4 regions of the Enterobacter roggenkampii genome follow, and region 4 is predicted to be linked to each of the others. Evidence: predicted binding sites of a transcription regulator. Region 4 holds the regulator's gene; each other region holds the start of a gene.
The links. The regulator Fur, encoded in region 4, represses iron uptake genes when iron is present. The targets are predictions, from matches to a motif close to ATAATAATGAGAACNACTATCAA.
Positions count from the first base shown of each region.

Region 1: the regulator Fur is predicted to act here: its motif matches at 2,542-2,564, upstream of BFV67_RS18970 (siderophore-interacting protein).
Region 2: the regulator Fur is predicted to act here: its motif matches at 1,712-1,734, upstream of bfd (bacterioferritin-associated ferredoxin).
Region 3: the regulator Fur is predicted to act here: its motif matches at 2,486-2,508, upstream of exbB (tol-pal system-associated acyl-CoA thioesterase).

Region 1 covers NZ_CP017184.1:4,059,164-4,063,794, reverse strand. Annotated here, with positions in the region: gene BFV67_RS18985 (methyl-accepting chemotaxis protein) at 1-79, shown strand, start outside; gene BFV67_RS18980 (methyl-accepting chemotaxis protein) at 417-1,976, shown strand; gene BFV67_RS18975 (PadR family transcriptional regulator) at 1,973-2,467, opposite strand; gene BFV67_RS18970 (siderophore-interacting protein) at 2,613-3,377, shown strand; gene BFV67_RS18965 (coiled-coil domain-containing protein) at 3,378-4,547, opposite strand.
Region 2 covers NZ_CP017184.1:4,296,824-4,301,454, forward strand. Annotated here, with positions in the region: gene rpsJ (30S ribosomal protein S10) at 1-96, opposite strand, end outside; gene BFV67_RS20190 (prepilin peptidase) at 477-950, shown strand; gene bfr (bacterioferritin) at 934-1,410, opposite strand; gene bfd (bacterioferritin-associated ferredoxin) at 1,483-1,677, opposite strand; gene tuf (elongation factor Tu) at 1,857-3,041, opposite strand; gene fusA (elongation factor G) at 3,111-4,631, opposite strand, start outside.
Region 3 covers NZ_CP017184.1:3,972,410-3,977,040, reverse strand. Annotated here, with positions in the region: gene BFV67_RS18545 (AraC family transcriptional regulator) at 1-279, shown strand, start outside; gene yghB (DedA family general envelope maintenance protein YghB) at 328-987, opposite strand; gene metC (cystathionine beta-lyase) at 1,131-2,318, opposite strand; gene exbB (tol-pal system-associated acyl-CoA thioesterase) at 2,570-3,301, shown strand; gene exbD (TonB system transport protein ExbD) at 3,306-3,731, shown strand; gene BFV67_RS18520 (hypothetical protein) at 3,775-4,224, opposite strand; gene BFV67_RS18515 (hypothetical protein) at 4,226-4,630, opposite strand.
Region 4 covers NZ_CP017184.1:1,275,179-1,279,809, forward strand. Annotated here, with positions in the region: gene chiP (chitoporin ChiP) at 223-1,620, shown strand; gene chiQ (ChiQ/YbfN family lipoprotein) at 1,668-1,994, shown strand; gene fur (ferric iron uptake transcriptional regulator) at 2,086-2,532, opposite strand; gene fldA (flavodoxin FldA) at 2,824-3,354, opposite strand; gene ybfE (LexA regulated protein) at 3,510-3,797, opposite strand; gene ybfF (esterase) at 3,926-4,631, opposite strand, start outside.

The DNA.
Region 1 (4,631 bases), 2.0 Mb from region 4:
CGAGGAGAGCGCGCACATTTCGGCCATGGTGAAGCACCGCGCCGGACGCCTTAAGGATGCGGTGACCGTGCTCCATTGAGTCAGTCATGTTCCAAAAAAGCCGTTTATACCGTAGGGAATAAACGGCTTTTTATTTTTCTGATTGTGACTATTAATGGGGTTTGTTGTTAATTTAATATTAAATAACTAAAGAAAGTGCCTCAGTTATTTATTCCTGCCTAAGTCAGTTCTTCAGAATGCTATTTCGAAAATACCCCGTTTGGCGGTCTGGTAACGATCGATGAGGCCATATTAATAGCCTGCACCTATGTATTGTGAGAATTATGAAATAAAAAAACGATCAAACTCATAAAGTTAGCGAAATCGTTACCGATAACAGCGATCGTCTGAGAAATAATCACATCGATGGAGAAAATATGTTCTTTCATGACGTAAAGATCGGCACGAAATTATTTCTGGCGTTTGGGTTCTTTATTGTCCTGATGGCGATCAGCGCAAGTGTGTCTTTGCTGAGCCTGAACCGGGCAAATAATGGGATGCAGTCCATTGTTACCCATGACTATCCGACCACGGTAAAAGCGAACCAGTTAATTGATAACTTCCAGGAATTTATTAGCACTCAACAGCTGATGCTGCTGGACGAGCAGGGTACCTACACGGGGCAATCTCAGCAGCGCCTGAAAGAGATCAGCGAGCATATCACGGTGATCCTGGGCGAGCTGAACAACGCCTTGCAGGATCAACAGTCTCAGCAGGTGCTGGCGGATATCCGCAGCGTGCGCCAGCAGTACCTGGATTCACGCTACCGCATTCTGCAGGCGGTGCAGAACAACAACCGTGCGGGCGCCATACAGGAAATGATGACTACCACCCTCGCCGTGCAGCAGGCTTATAAAGCGAAGGTGAAGGAGCTGATCGCCATTCAGAACAGCGAGATGCAGCGTGCGGGTACGCAGGTGGAAGGGGATTTCAGGTCTAACCGTCTGCTGCTGATCCTCCTCACCCTCTTTAGCGTTGGGGCAGGCAGCCTGATTGGCTGGTTTATCGTGCGCGCCATCACCCGCCCGCTCGGTGAGGCGGTGAATTTTGCAAAAGCGATTTCAGAGGGCGATCTCACGGGCAGCATTACGCCACACGGCAAAGACGAAACGGGCCTGCTGCTGCATGCCCTGATGGAGATGAAGACGCGACTGCTGGACATTGTGCAGCAGGTGCAGACCGGCTCGGAGAATATCTCCAGCGCTGCCGCGCAGATTGTCGCCGGGAACCAGGATCTGGCCGCACGCACGGAAGAGCAGGCCAGCTCCGTTGAACAGACTGCCGCCTCGATGGAGCAGATCACCGCCACGGTGAAAAATACCGCCTCGCATACCGGTGAAGCGACCAACCTTTCTGCCGATGCCGCCACGGTGGTCAAAAACAACGGTGAGATGATGAAGCAGGTGACCAGCAAAATGCGCCTGATTAACGAGACCTCCAACCGGATGTCCGACATTATCGACCTGATCGACGCTATTGCGTTCCAGACCAATATTCTGGCGCTGAACGCGGCGGTGGAAGCGGCGCGCGCCGGTGAGCACGGCCGCGGCTTTGCGGTAGTGGCCGGAGAGGTGCGCCAGCTTGCCCAGAAGAGCGCGTCGTCTGCCAGCGAAATCCGCGAGCTGATTGAGAGCTCCACCAGCCAGACCCAGGACGGGATGAACCTGGTCGAAAAAGCGAGTGGGCTGATTAACGGCATGGTTGGCAACGTGGAGGAGATGGATGCGATCCTGCGCGAGATCCGTCAGGCCAGCCATGAGCAGACGGAGGGGATCTCGCAGATCAACAGCGCGATTGGCCTGATTGATGCCACTACCCAGCAAAACTCCGCGCTGGTGGAGCAATCCGTCGCGGCGGCGGCATCGCTTAACGAACAGGCGATGCACCTGAAAGAGCTGGTACGCGTCTTCCGCGTGAGCGAGCACGCACCGGCTTAATCCAGCTGGGAGATCTCCAGCGCCGCGCGGTCGATTACGCCGATAATCTGCTTAAGCTGCGCGTCGCTGAGCTCTCCCTGATTCACCTTCAGGTCTAATACCGCCTTGAAGTTATCCAGCGCCCGCTTCATCTGGGGGTTTTTGCGCAGCTGAAAGCCGACGCTGCGCGCTTTGATACGCACCTGGATCTGTTCCAGCTGTTCCCGGTTTTCGTCCAGCCAGCGTTGTCCTTCAGCGGTAATCGCAATGCGCTTACGCCCGTTCTCTTCTTCTGTAATGGTGATAAAAGCCTGATCCTGCAAATAATCCAGGGTTGGATAGATGACGCCCGGGCTCGGGGTGTAGTTCCCTTGGGTCAGGTTCTCGATCTCTTTAATCAGCTCATAGCCGTGGCTCGCGTTGCGGGTCAGGATATCCAGAATCACCAGCCGCAAATCGCCGTGGCCGAAAAAGCGCGGCCGACGTCCGCCACCCTCGTGTTCGTGTCGCATAGTATTCCCTTTTTTGATATATCTAAACTATATCTAAGATATATTCAGATGCAATCTAAAAGATCTTGCATTTTTCCTTATTAGTAATCATTATCATTTAAAAATTGATTTAGATATATCGTATTCACCAGAAAAGGGTCTAAAAATGGCATCTACTCGTTATCCACAGCGTGTTCGTAATGACCTGCGTTTTCGCGAGCTGACGGTGCTCCGCGTTGAGCGCGTCAGCGCGGGTTTTCAGCGCATTGTGCTAGGCGGCGAGGCGCTGGAGGGCTTTAGCTCCCGCGGTTTCGACGACCATACCAAAGTTTTTTTCCCGGCACCCGGGACAACGTTTACGCCGCCGGTGGTCACCGATGAAGGCATCGACTGGGGTGACGGCGTGCGTCCGCAGGCGCGCGACTATACGCCGCTCTATGATGAGGCCCGTCATGAGCTGATGCTCGATTTCTTCATTCATGACGGCGGCATTGCCAGCAGCTGGGCGGTTGAGGCGAAAGCGGGAGACACGCTGACCATCGGCGGCCCGCGCGGTTCGCTGGTGGTGCCGGAGGATTACGCCTGGCAGCTGTACGTGTGCGATGAATCCGGCATGCCCGCGCTGCGCCGACGCTTAGAGAGCATTGCTCAACTGCCGGTTCGCCCGGACGTGCATGCGGTCGTGACGGTTGGGAATGAATCGTATAAGGACTATCTGGCGCACCTGAGCGCGTTCAACATCACCTGGGTGGTGGGCCACAGCGAGCAGGCAGTCGCTGACCATCTCGCGGCGCTGACCGTTCCGGGGGACGATTACTTTGTCTGGCTGACCGGGGAAGGGAAGGTGGTGAAAACGCTGAGCCGTCAGTTTGAAGCCGACGCGATTGACCAGCAACTGGTGCGTGCCAGCGCATACTGGCACGCCAAATAATCAGGCGGCGGAATCCAGCTGCGCTTCGCTCACTTGATGTTCGAGCGAGGCGCGGACCTCGTGCAGCGCTTTCTCCTGCTGAGCAAAGTACGCTTCCATATTGCTCAGCGAGGAGACCAGCAGCCAGGACTCCTCTTTCTCCAGCTCCGCCAGCTCGTTCACTAAAATGTCGATTTGCTCGCGAACCTGCGCCATTTTTTTGCGGATACGTTCCAGATCGTTCAGCCTGTCGCTGGCCATCAATGGCTCGAAGCCCTGCTGCAGGCGGGCCACCAGCGAACGAATGGCTTTCACATCGCCGCGCTGCTTCGCCTGGTTAAGCTGCACCATCATGCTGTTGGCTTCTTCTTTCAGATCGTCCGCCACCAGATCCGGGTGGCAGAGCTTGCTCGCCTGCCGCCAGAGACGCTTGAGTTCGTTCTGGTCCTCTTGTGAAAGATGCTTACCTTTGCGCAGCCGCACTTCGGCATCGTGATGCTGTTCGCGATACTTCTCGTACTCTTCGTTGGCCTCGTCGCGCGCCTGACGCGCAGGCTCCTCTTCGCGCGTTAAGCCGCTCTCCAGCTCCAGCGCTTCGGCCAGCAGGTTGGCAATCAGATTGCTTTGCTGCTCCAGATGCTTACGCGCCTCGGCGGCCTGCACGGAGTCCGCCGGGAGATCGCGCCAGCGCTGGGTCAGCGTCGCCAGCACCTCTACCGCCTGCGCCATATAGTGCTGGCAGCGACGGTAATCCTCCTCGCGACGACGCGCTTCCGCCTGCTGACGACGCAGGTTCAGCTCCGCCAGCGTTTTACGCAGGACGAGGATCTGCTGCATCAGCGGCCCCAGGCGGGAGAAATAGAGATCGTTGAACTCATCAAGCTGCTGCACCCGCGCGTTGCGGCGGTCAATCAGATCGCGCAGACGCTCTTCCAGCGCCTTCAGCTCCAGCTTGCTGGCCGCCACCTGCGGATCGCGCCACGGCGTCACGGCGCGCTGGCCCTGCAGCCAGGCGGTAATGGCCGCCATGGCCGCGGTGTAGTTCTTCTCCTCAAGCGCCACGACGATTGCCTGTAGCTCATCGTCAAACGCTTCATTTTTCAGGCGTGTCAGCTGGCTCTGGATGATGTCGTCATCTTCCAGCTCAATGGCATTTTTAATGATTTCTAGCCGTTTGATCGGTGTGCTCATGATGCCTTTCGCTTTGGCGCTTAAGTATTTGAGTTAAGGTTAGTTGTTGTAAAAGCCACAGGAAATAATACACACGGATGATGA
Region 2 (4,631 bases), 1.7 Mb from region 4:
AGTGCGCTTAGCAGTCTCGACGATTTCCGCGGTTGATTGATCGATCAGACGATGATCAAACGCTTTAAGGCGGATACGGATTCTTTGGTTCTGCATGAGACCAGAGCTCCAATTATTTTATAAACGAAAATGATTACTCCTCAAACCCATTACGATTGATGGGAGAGTGTAACCGTTCTTACGTAGCTCCCCAATTGGGAGCATTGTTGAGTAACAAAATGAGCTACTCTGGTTCTGATTGAACCCGCCGTCAATTACGACAAGCCCGCGCATTATACGTAAATCTGGGCAAGACGCAAGTGCCGTTTAGAAATTAAGCGCCAATGTCGCAGGGTGTGTAAGAGCGCGCAACGTTTTATGCAATGTATTCTGCGGCGATGCTTTGTTTCGAGCCGCTACGCATCTCCGTTTTTTGTGCATTGCCGGACAGGCCGATTATAACGACTATGCGCTCAAACCCGTTTGAGGCCTTTTACATGCTAACCACCCTCCCCTTTCTGCTGATCTATCTTTCACTGACTGCCTTACTGGTACATGCCGATATTCGCTACGGTCTGCTTCCCGATAAATTTCTCTGCCCGCTGCTATGGGCTGGGCTGCTCTTCCAGCTCTGTATCCAACCTGATTTTCTGCCGAGCGCGGTGGCGGGTGCGATGGCCGGATATATTGCCTTTGCAGTTATTTACTGGGGCTATTGGTTTATCTGCCGGCGTGAAGGTATGGGATATGGCGATGTGAAATACCTGGCGGCGCTGGGTGCATGGCATGGCTGGTGCGTACTGCCAATGCTGGCGTTACTCGCGGCGCTGATGGCGCTTCTCTGCATTCTTGTCTTTTCGTTAATCCGCCCTAATAAGAAGGCAATAAAAAACCCGCTGCCTTTTGGGCCATTTCTGGCAGCAGCGGGTTTATGCGTAGGCTGGAAGACGTTGCTTATTCTTCCACTTTAATCTGTGACTGAAGATAGTTTTGCAGGCCAATTTTAGCAATGAGATCCAGCTCTGTTTCCAGCCAGTCAATATGCCCTTCTTCATCGGCCAGGATCTGGATCATCATATCGCGGCTGACGTAGTCATGTACGCTGTCAGCATAGGCAATGGCTTCACGGAGATCTTTAGCGCCTTCAAGTTCCAGCCTGAGGTCGGAACGCAGCATCTCTTCGACATCTTCTCCGATGCCCAGCTTGCCGAGATCCTGCAGGTTTGGAATGCCTTCAAGGAATAAAATACGCTCGATATATTTATCAGCGTGTTTCATCTCATCGATAGATTCATGGTACTCAACGTCGTTTAAACGTTTGAGTCCCCAGTTTTTGAACATTCTCGCGTGAAGAAAATACTGGTTGATTGCGACAAGCTCATTTCCCAATAATTTATTGAGATAACTTATGATTTTAACATCACCTTTCATTATATAGTCCCTCCGCTTCCACTCATTGAAGCGTAGATCGGGCTACAGGGATGTCAAAGAAAAGATGGGCGCTTACGCGATCTCTTTGTATTCCGGGATCTGCATCAGCTCGTCCTGCATGATCTCTCGCGCAGCACGTACGCATTTACCGCATTGATTTCCCACCGGAACAAATTTGCGAAGCTGCTGGAATGACTGGGGCTGAAACTGGCGAACGGCCTGACGTATTTTTTTGTCGCTTACACCATTACATAAACAAACGTACATAGAAACTCCCGTTCAAATTATGCGCAAAGTGTAAGTGAGAATGGTTATGATTACAATAGCACAAACGCCAGAATGCGGGGCGGGAGCAGGCAAAAAATGCGAAATTTTGTGACGACGCCTGAGCGGTAGAAAACAAAAAAGGACGCCGAAGCGTCCTTTTTTAATTCAGGGATAATTAATTAGCCCAGAACTTTAGCAACAACGCCCGCGCCAACGGTACGGCCGCCTTCACGGATTGCGAAACGCAGACCGTCGTCCATCGCGATTGGGTGGATCAGCGTCACAACCATCTTGATGTTGTCGCCTGGCATTACCATCTCAACGCCTTCTGGCAGTTCGATGGTACCGGTCACGTCAGTAGTACGGAAGTAGAACTGTGGACGGTAGCCTTTGAAGAACGGAGTATGACGGCCGCCTTCGTCTTTGGACAGGATGTACACTTCAGATTCGAACTTGGTGTGTGGCTTGATTGAGCCTGGCTTCGCCAGAACCTGACCACGTTCGATTTCTTCACGTTTGATACCACGCAGCAGAACACCAACGTTCTCACCAGCACGGCCTTCGTCCAGCAGTTTGCGGAACATTTCAACGCCAGTACAGGTAGACTTCGCAGTCTCTTTGATACCAACGATTTCAACTTCTTCACCAACTTTGATGATACCGCGCTCTACACGACCGGTAACAACGGTACCACGACCGGAGATGGAGAATACGTCTTCGATTGGCAGCAGGAATGGCTTGTCAATCGCACGCTCTGGTTCTGGGATGTAAGAATCCAGGAAGCCAGCCAGTTCGATGATTTTCGCTTCCCACTCTGCGTCGCCTTCCAGCGCTTTCAGAGCAGAACCACGAACGATTGGAGTATCGTCGCCTGGGAAATCGTACTGAGACAGCAGTTCACGAACTTCCATCTCTACCAGTTCCAGCAGCTCTTCGTCATCAACCATGTCGCATTTGTTCAGGAACACGATGATGTAAGGAACGCCTACCTGACGACCCAGCAGGATGTGCTCACGAGTCTGAGGCATTGGGCCGTCAGTCGCAGCAACAACCAGGATCGCGCCGTCCATCTGCGCAGCACCGGTGATCATGTTTTTAACATAGTCGGCGTGGCCTGGGCAGTCTACGTGTGCGTAGTGGCGAGTCGGGGTGTCGTATTCAACGTGGGAAGTGTTGATGGTGATACCACGAGCTTTTTCTTCTGGTGCGTTATCGATCTGGTCGAATGCACGAGCAGAACCACCGTAGGTTTTAGCCAGAACGGTAGTGATTGCAGCAGTCAGGGTAGTTTTACCATGGTCAACGTGGCCGATAGTACCAACGTTGACGTGCGGTTTTGTACGTTCAAATTTTTCTTTAGACACGGCTATATTCCTTACTATAGTGCTCTCCCCTTTGGAGAGAGCACGGGACTTAGGTTTTAATCCTGTGGATTACTTACCACGGGCTTCAATAACGGCCTGAGCAACGTTGTTAGGCGCATCATCATACTTCAGGAATTCCATGGTGTATGATGCACGACCTTTGGTCAGAGAACGCAGCTGAGTTGCATATCCGAACATTTCAGACAGCGGAACTTCAGCGTGGATCTTAACGCCAGTCACTTCGGATTCCTGACCACGCAGCATACCGCGACGACGGCTCAAGTCACCGATAACGTCACCGGTGTTCTCTTCAGGAGTTTCTACTTCAACCTTCATGATTGGCTCAAGCAGAACTGGTTTTGCTTTCTTAAAGCCTTCTTTAAAGGCAATAGACGCAGCCAGTTTAAACGCCAGTTCAGAGGAGTCAACGTCGTGGTAAGAACCGAAGTGCAGACGGATACCCATGTCAACAACCGGATAGCCAGCCAGAGGGCCCGCTTTCAGCTGTTCCTGGATGCCTTTATCAACGGCTGGGATGTATTCGCCAGGAATTACACCACCTTTGATGTCGTTGATGAACTCGTAACCTTTCGGGTTAGAGCCCGGCTCCAGTGGGTACATGTCGATCACAACGTGACCGTACTGACCGCGACCACCAGACTGCTTAGCGTGTTTACCTTCAATATCGGTAACTTTCGCGCGAATCGCTTCGCGGTAAGCAACCTGAGGTTTACCCACGTTCGCTTCAACGTTGAATTCACGCTTCATACGGTCAACGATGATGTCCAGGTGCAGTTCACCCATACCAGCGATGATGGTCTGGTTAGATTCTTCATCAGTCCATACGCGGAATGATGGGTCTTCTTTCGCCAGACGGCCCAGAGCCAGACCCATTTTTTCCTGGTCAGCTTTGGTTTTTGGTTCAACTGCGATGGAGATTACCGGCTCTGGGAATTCCATACGCTCCAGAATGATCGGGTGATCCGGGTCACACAGGGTGTCACCAGTGGTCACGTCTTTCAGACCGATAGCTGCAGCGATGTCGCCCGCACGAACTTCTTTGATTTCTTCACGTTTGTTAGCGTGCATCTGTACGATACGGCCAAAACGCTCACGCGCCGCTTTCACGGAGTTCAGGATGGTGTCACCGGAGTTAACCACACCAGAGTAAACGCGGAAGAAGGTCAGGTTACCCACGAATGGGTCGGTAGCAATTTTGAACGCCAGTGCAGAGAATGGCTCTTCGTCGCTTGCGTGACGCTCAGCCGGGGTATCTTTACCGTCGTCCAGGATGCCGTTGATCGCAGGAACGTCAACTGGGGATGGCAGGTAGTCAACTACCGCATCCAGCATCGCCTGAACACCTTTGTTCTTGAACGCAGAACCACAGGTTACCAGGATGATTTCGTTGTTCAGAACGCGCTGACGCAGAGCTTTTTTGATCTCTTCTTCAGTCAGTTCTTCACCACCCAGGTATTTCTCCATCAGCTCTTCAGAAGCTTCAGCAGCGGATTCGATCAGGTTCTGGTGCCATTCGTCAGCCAGGTCCTGCATTGCAGCTGGGATATCTTCGTATTCGAAGGTAACGCC
Region 3 (4,631 bases), 2.1 Mb from region 4:
CTCAGCGTCGACCAGCTGGCGGCGGAAGCCAATATGAGCGTCTCGGCGTTTCACCATAACTTTAAATCGGTGACCAGCACTTCGCCGCTGCAGTACCTCAAAACCTACCGGCTGCATAAGGCGCGGATGCTGATGATCCACGACGGCATGAAGGCCAGCGCGGCGGCGATGCGGGTGGGCTATGAAAGTGCGTCGCAGTTCAGTCGGGAGTTTAAGCGCTATTTCGGCGTCACGCCGGGAGAGGATGCGTCACGTATAAGAACGATGCAGGGAGCCTGACGAAAAACGTAGGCCGGGTAAGCGATAGCGCCACCCGGCTTTGTTGAATTATGCGCTGCAGTACTTCTTCTTAATCACTACCGCGATGGTTCCCACCAGACCCGCCACCAGCAGGAACATCGGCAGCACCATCAGGAAGGTCATCACCTGATCTTCGTGGTGTTTCACGAAGGGGATCATATTCAGCGCGTAGCCGAATGTCGTCACCACGCCAACCCAAAGCAGGGCGCTCAGCCAGTTGAAGAACTGGAAGCGGCGGTTCGACAAACCGGAAATGCCCGCCATCGTCGGCAGAAGGGTGCGAACGAATGCCAGAAAACGTCCGGCCAGCAGCGCAAGCAGGCCGTGCCGGTCAAACATGCAGGTTGCACGCTGATGGTATTTATGGGGTAACTGCGCCAGCCAGCTTTTGACCACGCGCGTGTTGCCGAGCCAGCGGCCCTGCAGATAGCTCAGCCAGCAGCCCAGGCTGGCTGCGGAAGTGAGGATAACCATCGTGGGCGTAAAGTCCATGACGCCTTTGCCGATCAACGCCCCGGCAAGCAAAAGCAGACTGTCACCGGGTAAAAACGAGGCTGGCAGTAATCCATTTTCCAGAAACAGCGTTGCGAACATCACGAAATAGACGACGCCTATGACGTGAGGATCCGCCAGGGCGGCAAAATCATGTTGCCAGAGCGCCGCGATAATATCTTGAATAACAGCCATGGACTTTCCTGTGGAACAGCAGATATAGCGCTATTGTACTCCCTAATTCGCCCGTCGGGTTTGATCCCGGGCGCAACTCATGCAGACTTTTCTGCTTGCGGTGTCCACAAAAGCGTCCAGAGAGTACATTTTCAGCCAGCACTCTACACGATACGCTCGAACCCTGCTGCTAAATCCGCAATCAGATCGTCAACATTTTCTAAACCGATATGCAGTCGAATCAGGGTACCGCTGAAGTCCACTTCACCGCCGGGGCGCAGGGCCGCGATCTGCTCCGGCTGGTTAGCCAGGATCAGGGATTCAAAACCGCCCCATGAGTAGGCCATACTGAAGAGGCTAAAATTATCCAGATAGCTTGCCAGCTCGTCATTATTCAGCCGTTTTTTCAGCACAAACGAGAACAAACCGCTGCTGCCCGTAAAGTCACGTTGCCAGAATTCATGCCCCTTACTGCCCGGCAGCGCCGGATGGTTTACGCGCTCAACCTGCGGATGCTGCGCCAGCCATTCGGCCACCTTCAGGCTGCTTTCGTGGTGCTGACGCAGGCGAACGCCCAGCGTGCGGATTCCGCGGCTGGTCATGTACGCCGTGTCGGCATCCACCATCTGGCCCATCAGATAGGCGTTTTCACGCAGCTGATCCCAGCAGCGCGCGTTGGAAACCGCAGTACCAATCATGCCGTCAGAGTGGCCAATCAGGTATTTCGTCGCCGCCTGGATGGAAATATCAATGTCGAATTCCAGCGCTTTAAACAGCACCCCTGCCGCCCAGGTGTTGTCGATCATAATGATCGCCTCTGGCGCTTTGCTGCGCACGGCCTTGACGATAGCCGGCACGTCGTGAACTTCCATGGTGAGCGACCCCGGCGATTCCAGGAACACAATGCGCGTGTTTGGCTGAATAAGTTCGGCAATACCTTCACCAATCAGCGGGTCGAACCAGCCGGTCGTCACGCCGAGCTTGCTGAGGATTTTGGTACAGAAGTCCTGGCTGGGTTCATAGGCGGTGTTGGTCATCAGGATATGGTCGCCCTGTTCCACAAACGCCAGAATGGTGTTGGCGACCGCCGCCGCGCCGCACGGGAACAGCGCGCAGCCTGCGCCGCCTTCCAGTTCGCACATCGCTTCCTGCAGAGAAAAGTGGGTTAGCGTGCCGCGACGACCATAAAACAGCCCGCCTTTTGCGCGGTTGCGCGTGGCGTTTTTTTTCTCCTCTACGGTGTCAAACACCAGCGAGGAGGCGCGTTGAATCACGCTGTTGACCGATCCCTGAGTATATTTTTTGCTGCGTCCTGCCTGTACCAGCGTGGTATCAAGATGCTTCGTTGTCATGTTCGCTAACCCTGTTTTTATACGTCTGGACGTCCAGACTACCACGATTGGAAAAAACTGCACCCGCAGGCTTATCGAATAAGCAGAAAATATTAGCAAAAAAGCGCATAAGAAATTTTTACTGCGTAAGCGCAAGGAAAGTGAACGAAAATTGCGGCACTATGCAAATACTAATGAGAACTACTATCAATTCGACGATGTTTTGATATTATTACGTTCAGATTTTGTGATTTGCGTCCTGGAGATACAGAGTGGGTAATAATTTGATGCAGGCGGATCTCTCCGTTTGGGGCATGTATCAGCATGCTGACATCGTGGTTAAAATTGTGATGATCGGCCTGATTCTGGCGTCCGTTGTCACCTGGGCTATCTTCTTCAGCAAGAGCGCCGAGCTGCTTTCGCAGAAGCGTCGCCTCAAGCGGGAACAGCAACAGCTGGCAGAAGCCCGCTCTCTGGATCAGGCCTCAGATATGACCTCATCCTTCCACGCGAAAAGCCTGACTACCCTGCTCGTGAATGAAGCTCAGAACGAGCTGGAACTCTCCGCGGGCAGTGAAGATAACGAAGGCATCAAGGAGCGTACCGGTTTCCGTCTGGAACGTCGCGTGGCGGCCGTTGGCCGACACATGGGGCGCGGCAATGGTTATCTGGCCACCATCGGCGCGATTTCGCCGTTCATCGGTCTTTTCGGTACGGTCTGGGGCATCATGAACAGCTTTATCGGTATCGCGCAGACCCAAACCACCAACCTGGCGGTCGTTGCGCCGGGTATCGCCGAAGCGCTGCTGGCGACGGCGATTGGTCTGGTCGCGGCGATTCCGGCGGTGGTTATCTACAACATCTTCGCGCGGATGATTGGCAGCTACAAAGCCACCCTCGGTGACGTTGCCGCGCAGGTTCTGCTGCTGCAGAGCCGCGATCTCGACCTGAATGCCAGCGCCGTTAAGCCGGTGCACGCGGCGTCCAAACTGCGCGTGGGTTGATATTATGGCGATGCGTCTAAACGAAAATCTGGACGATAACGGCGAAATGCATGAGATCAACGTGACGCCGTTTATCGACGTCATGCTGGTTCTGCTGATCATCTTCATGGTGGCCGCGCCGCTGGCGACGGTGGACGTGAAGGTGAATCTGCCAGCCTCGTCCAGCCAGCCGCAGCCGCGCCCGGAAAAGCCTGTCTATCTGTCCGTGAAGGCCGATAAATCGATGTTCCTCGGTAACGACCCGGTAACGGCCGACTCTGTTATCCCGGCGCTGGATCAGCTTACCGGCGGTAAAAAAGACACCACGGTCTTCTTCCGTGCGGATAAAACCGTGGATTATGAAACCATGATGAAGGTAATGGACACGCTGCATCAGGCGGGTTATCTGAAGATTGGGCTGGTCGGCGAAGAGAAAGCGGCCGCGAAGTGATAAAGAAGCTGGCGAAAGCCGGCTTTTTTTATGCCTGTTGGGTTTATGCGTTTTTATTTTCCGTCGGTGCGGTAGAGGGGGTTGCCAGCGCGTCCTCATCAAGCGCAACGCAGGTGACGTTTGAGGTACGGTACTCGCCGTCTGACAGTTTGCGCGTCAGACGTAGGGTGGCGATCTCTCTGGCAAGCAGATACTGGTAGTTGGCCTCAAGGCGTCCCAGAAGCTTCTCTTTTAGCTCTGGCCGCTGTTCCATGATGGCGTTCATCACGGCACCGTAAATTTCTTCTTTGACCTGCAGCGGATAAATCTCACGGCGATTCTGCCATTTCAGCCGCACCAGCGTCGCCGGGATCGATACCAGGTCTTGTGTAATGCGCGTCATCTCGTCATTTTTTGTGTTTCGCAGCGCGTCGAGATTTTGCTTTAAGATAAATTCATCACTTTTTTTATCATCCAAAGTCAAATAAACGTCGTTATTTTTAACTTCCTTCACGTTAATCCTCCCCCAGGCTATAAAAAATTGGGTTGTTTTTTTCGCGCGTAATTAAGTTAAGCCAAATTTCATTGCCCGCTTCGTTAATTTCTTTGGTTTTTTCGGCCAATATTTGACTTAGTTTCTGGGCATCTATTTCACCTTCGGCCTGCAGATCATTCAGCAGGTGGACAAAGGCTTCAATTTTTATGGCGCGAAATAAGCGGTCTTTTATATGACGATCGTGCTCTTCCAGTAACATATTACGGGATTTGCCGGTACGGGAAACACCAATTAATATATCAGGCTCGAAATCAGAGAGCTTTCTTTTCCCCTGAGTGAAACTGACCTCTTTTTCTGCTTCCGTCGGTTGCTGTTCCACAGGCGTAATGTGGTACTTAGCCGGGACGAGATAGTCGGGCAGCATT
Region 4 (4,631 bases):
CGTCATTCCTCGCCTTCCTGTAAATGTTACAAAGCACTACCAATTATGTGCACTTCGTCATAATCCTGACTTTTGCCCGCTGAAAAGCATTGATAATTCGCGTCGCGAAAAATAACCTAAAGACGGTAGTTAATTCGAGGGTATTTAACACTACCCCTGACCATTTGGTCTTTTTTATTTACGCCGTTTCAGGCGTTTTAATTCGTCAAAGAGGAATAATCTATGCGTACGTTCAGTGGCAAACGTAGTGCGCTGGCGCTGGCTATTGCCGGTGTGACAGCAATGTCGGGCCTGGTGATTGCGCCAGAGGCAAAAGCAGCGGGTTTCATCGAAGATTCCACCCTCACGGGCGGTATTTATTACTGGCAGCGTGAGCGTGACCGTAAAGACGTCACTGAAGATAAATACAAAACCAACCTCTCGCACTCCACCTGGAACGCCAACCTGGACTTCCAGTCAGGCTACGCCGCGGATATGTTCGGTCTGGATATCGCCGCGTTCACCGCGATCGAAATGGCGGAAAACGGCGACAGCGGCCACCCGAACGAAATCGCCTTCTCCTCCAGCAACAAAGCCTATGATGAAGACTGGTCCGGGGATAAGAGCGGTATCAGCCTCTACAAAGCCGCAGCGAAATTCAAATACGGCCCGGTCTGGGCGCGTGGGGGCTATATTCAGCCAACCGGCCAGACGCTGTTAGCCCCACACTGGAGCTTTATGCCGGGTACCTATCAGGGTGCAGAAGCCGGGGCTAACTTTGACTACGGTGACGCAGGTGCGCTGAGCTTCTCCTATATGTGGACCAACGAGTACAAAGCACCGTGGCACATTGAAATGGACAAGTTCTACCAGAACGATAAGAAAACCAAAGTCGATTACCTCCACTCGCTGGGTGCGAAATACGACTTCAAAAACGATCTGGTTCTCGAAGCGGCATTCGGCCAGGCGCAAGGGTATATCGATCAATACTTTGCCAAGGCCAGCTATAAGTTTGATATTGCGGGTAGCCCGCTGAGTACCAGCTACCAGTTCTACGGTACGCGCGACAAAGTCAGTAACGGTGGCGTCAATGATATCTACGACGGCACCGCGTGGCTGCAGGCGTTAACCTTCGGCTACAAGGTCGGTCAGGTTGATTTGCGTCTGGAAGGCACATGGGTGAAAGCGGAAGGGCAGCAGGGCTACTTCCTGCAGCGTATGACCCCGACCTATGCTTCCTCCAACGGTCGTCTTGATATCTGGTGGGATAACCGCTCCGACTTCAACGCCGACGGTGAGAAAGCGGTCTTCTTCGGCGCGATGTATGACCTGAAAAACTGGAACCTGCCGGGCTGGGCCGTGGGCGCTTCTTACGCTTACGCCTGGGATGCAAAACCTGCCGACATGGCAACACCGGATGCTTATTACGATCCAAACTATCGCCTGAAAGAGTCTTCCTACAGCCTGGATGCTATCTATACCCTGCAGGATGGCCGCGCGAAAGGCACGATGTTCAAACTGCACTTCACCCAGTACGACAACCACTCCGATATCCCGAGCTACGCGGGCGGTTACGGCAACATCTTCCAGGATGAACGTGACGTGAAATTCATGGTTATCGCACCGTTCACCATCTTCTGATGAATCGTCCGGCGGGTTAGATCCCGTCGGACCGGAGACTGCAAATGATGAAAAAAATCGTAATCGTCGCGCTGTTGGCATCGGGGCTGGTGGCGTGTGCCCAGACTCAGGCACCGAAAGAGGACTCCCGTCTCAAGGAGGCCTACAGCGCCTGCATTAATACTGCAGAAGGTTCGCCGGAGAAAATTGAAGCCTGCCAGAGCGTGCTGAACGTGCTGAAGAAAGAGAAAGCGCACGAGCAGTTCGCGACGCAGGAGAATGTCCGCGTGATGGATTACCAGGCCTGTATCCAGGCACGTAAAACCGGTAACGATCAGGAAGTGGCGAAGCGTTGCGATAAGATCTGGAACGAGATACGCAATAACAATAAATAAGTTGCTTTACGCCCGGTGGCACAGTGCCACCGGGCTTTTTTCTGGCAAAAAAAAGCCAACCTTACGGCTGGCTCAGAGTATGAACACTCACTTATTTTGCGTCATGCGCATGTTCATTTTCGCGGCAATCGCCTTCAGCGCAGTGACCATAAAGGTACAGGCTGTGGTTGGTCAGACGGATGCCGTGACGCGCGGCGATTTCACGCTGGCGCGCTTCGATAGAGTCATCGCTAAATTCAATGACCTTGCCACAGTCGAGGCAGATCAGGTGATCGTGGTGCTGCTGCTGGGTCAGTTCGAAGACAGATTTACCACCTTCGAAATTATGACGGGTGACAATGCCCGCGTCATCAAACTGGTTCAGCACGCGATAGACGGTAGCCAGCCCAATCTCTTCACCCATGTCGATAAGACGTTTATAAAGGTCTTCCGCACTGACATGGTGATTGTCTGGACCCTGAAGCACTTCGAGGATTTTTAACCGAGGAAGCGTAACTTTCAGGCCAGCCTTCTTTAATGCGGTATTGTTGTCAGTCATGCGGAATCTGTCCTGTTGCTAAACGATTCACTTCTGTAGGAAGTGACAGAAAATGCACCCGGGATAATGCGTCTCATTATAGAACTGCCATGGCTAAATGAAAACTGCAAGTCTCAGGCAAAATATGCTTATAAAAATGGGGTATCACCAACAAACTTGCTCGGTGGAAAACCACATTTTATCAGGGAGACATTGTACAGGTCTGGGCGAAAAAGTTAAAAGATTGTAGCAATTAATTTAATCGGTTTGACCTGGTGCGCGGGCGCAACCGCCGTTGCGCCGCGATAAAAATCAGGCGTTGAGAATATCGTCCAGGTGCAGTTCTTCACGGATCTGCTTAACCCATTTCTCGACGCGCTCTGCAGTCAGTTCTGGCTGACGGTCTTCGTCGATGGCCAGACCCACGAAGTGATCGTCATCGGCCAGACCTTTGGACGCTTCGAAGTGGTAACCGGCGGTTGGCCAGTGGCCGACGATCACAGCGCCATTCGGCTCAATGATGTCGCGGATGGTACCCAGCGCGTCACAGAAGTACTCGGCGTAGTCTTCCTGGTCGCCACAGCCAAACAGGGCAACCAGCTTACCGTTGAAGTCCACTTCTTCCAGCGTCGGGAAGAAATCATCCCAGTCGCACTGGGCTTCGCCGTAGTACCAGGTCGGAATACCCAGCAGCAGAATGTCATAGCCTTCGAGATCTTCTTTGCTGCTCTTGGCGATGTCATGCACATCAGCAACGTCTTTACCGAGCTGTTTTTGAATGTTTTTCGCGATATTTTCGGTATTGCCGGTATCACTGCCAAAGAAAATGCCGATGATTGCCATGAGTAAAATAACCTCTTGAAACTTAATAGTATGGTGGCGCAATTCGGCCACGGATAAGGGCAATAATAGCAGAACTGGCAACCCTGCGGAAACAGCTATCGCGCAGGACTGCACTCTGTGCTACATGAAAAGGGTAATTAAGGGAATTTTCAGACTTATGCCTGGCTGCGCAGCAACTCAAGCTGGGCGATCAACATCTCTTCAATGAGCTCGCTGCGGCTAATATTTCGCGCGTCGGCCAGCTCGTTAAGCGCATCGACCGCGTCGGCGTTGAGCTTCAGTTCGACACGCTTAAGCCCACGATTTTTATCGCGTTTAAGCTGATTGCGTTTATTGATACGCAGCTGTTCATCGCGCGAAAGCGGATTCGTCTTCGGTCGTCCCGGGCGACGCTCATTCGCGAACAGATCTAGTGTCGTACGGTCCGTTTGTTCTTTGGCCATGATTCTGAGACTTCGGGGGAAACACGCCGCCCTGCTAATGCCCGGGCGATAAGCGCGCCATCATACATCACCAAAAACGGCGCGCCAACGACTGGAAGCCCGCAGCCTTCCAGTCGCTCTCTTTTTAATCAATTTGCAGTATCAGCAAGATAGCGGCGAATGGCGCGCAGCACGGCGTCAGGTTTTTCCGCATGCACCCAGTGTCCGGCTCCGGCAATGACGTGGGCACGAGCCTGCGGGAATTGCGCCAGTATGGCGTCGCGGTACGCGTCGGTAACGTAAGGGGAATTGCCGCCGCGAATAAAGAGGGTAGGGTGTGGCCAGGCGGGTACGGTTTGCCAGCCCACAATATTGTTGTACTGGTTCCAGAGCACCGGCACGTTAAAACGCCATTGCCCGTCAACAAACGACTTCAGCAGGAACTGGACGACGCCTTCTTCATCAAGATGCTCACGCATGACGGCAGCCGCCTGCTGACGCGTCGCGACACCCGCTTCGGTGACCGCATTGATGGCGGCAAAAATTTCGTCGTGACGGCGGACGTCGTAATCCACGGGCGCAACATCAATCACCACCAGGCCGTTAATACGCTCCGGGGCCAGCGCCGTCAGGGCCATCACCGCTTTACCGCCCATTGAATGCCCGATGAGGGTCACCTTTTGCAAGTGGTTGGCATCCAGCGTATCCCGCAGATCCTGCGCCATCGCGGCGTAGGTCATCTCGTCGGAACGGCCGGAAAGACCATGATTGCGCATATCGACCTGAAGAATATCGTGGTCGGTAACCAGATCGCGCGCCAGCACGCCCAGGTTATCCAGGCTGCCAAAAAGCCCG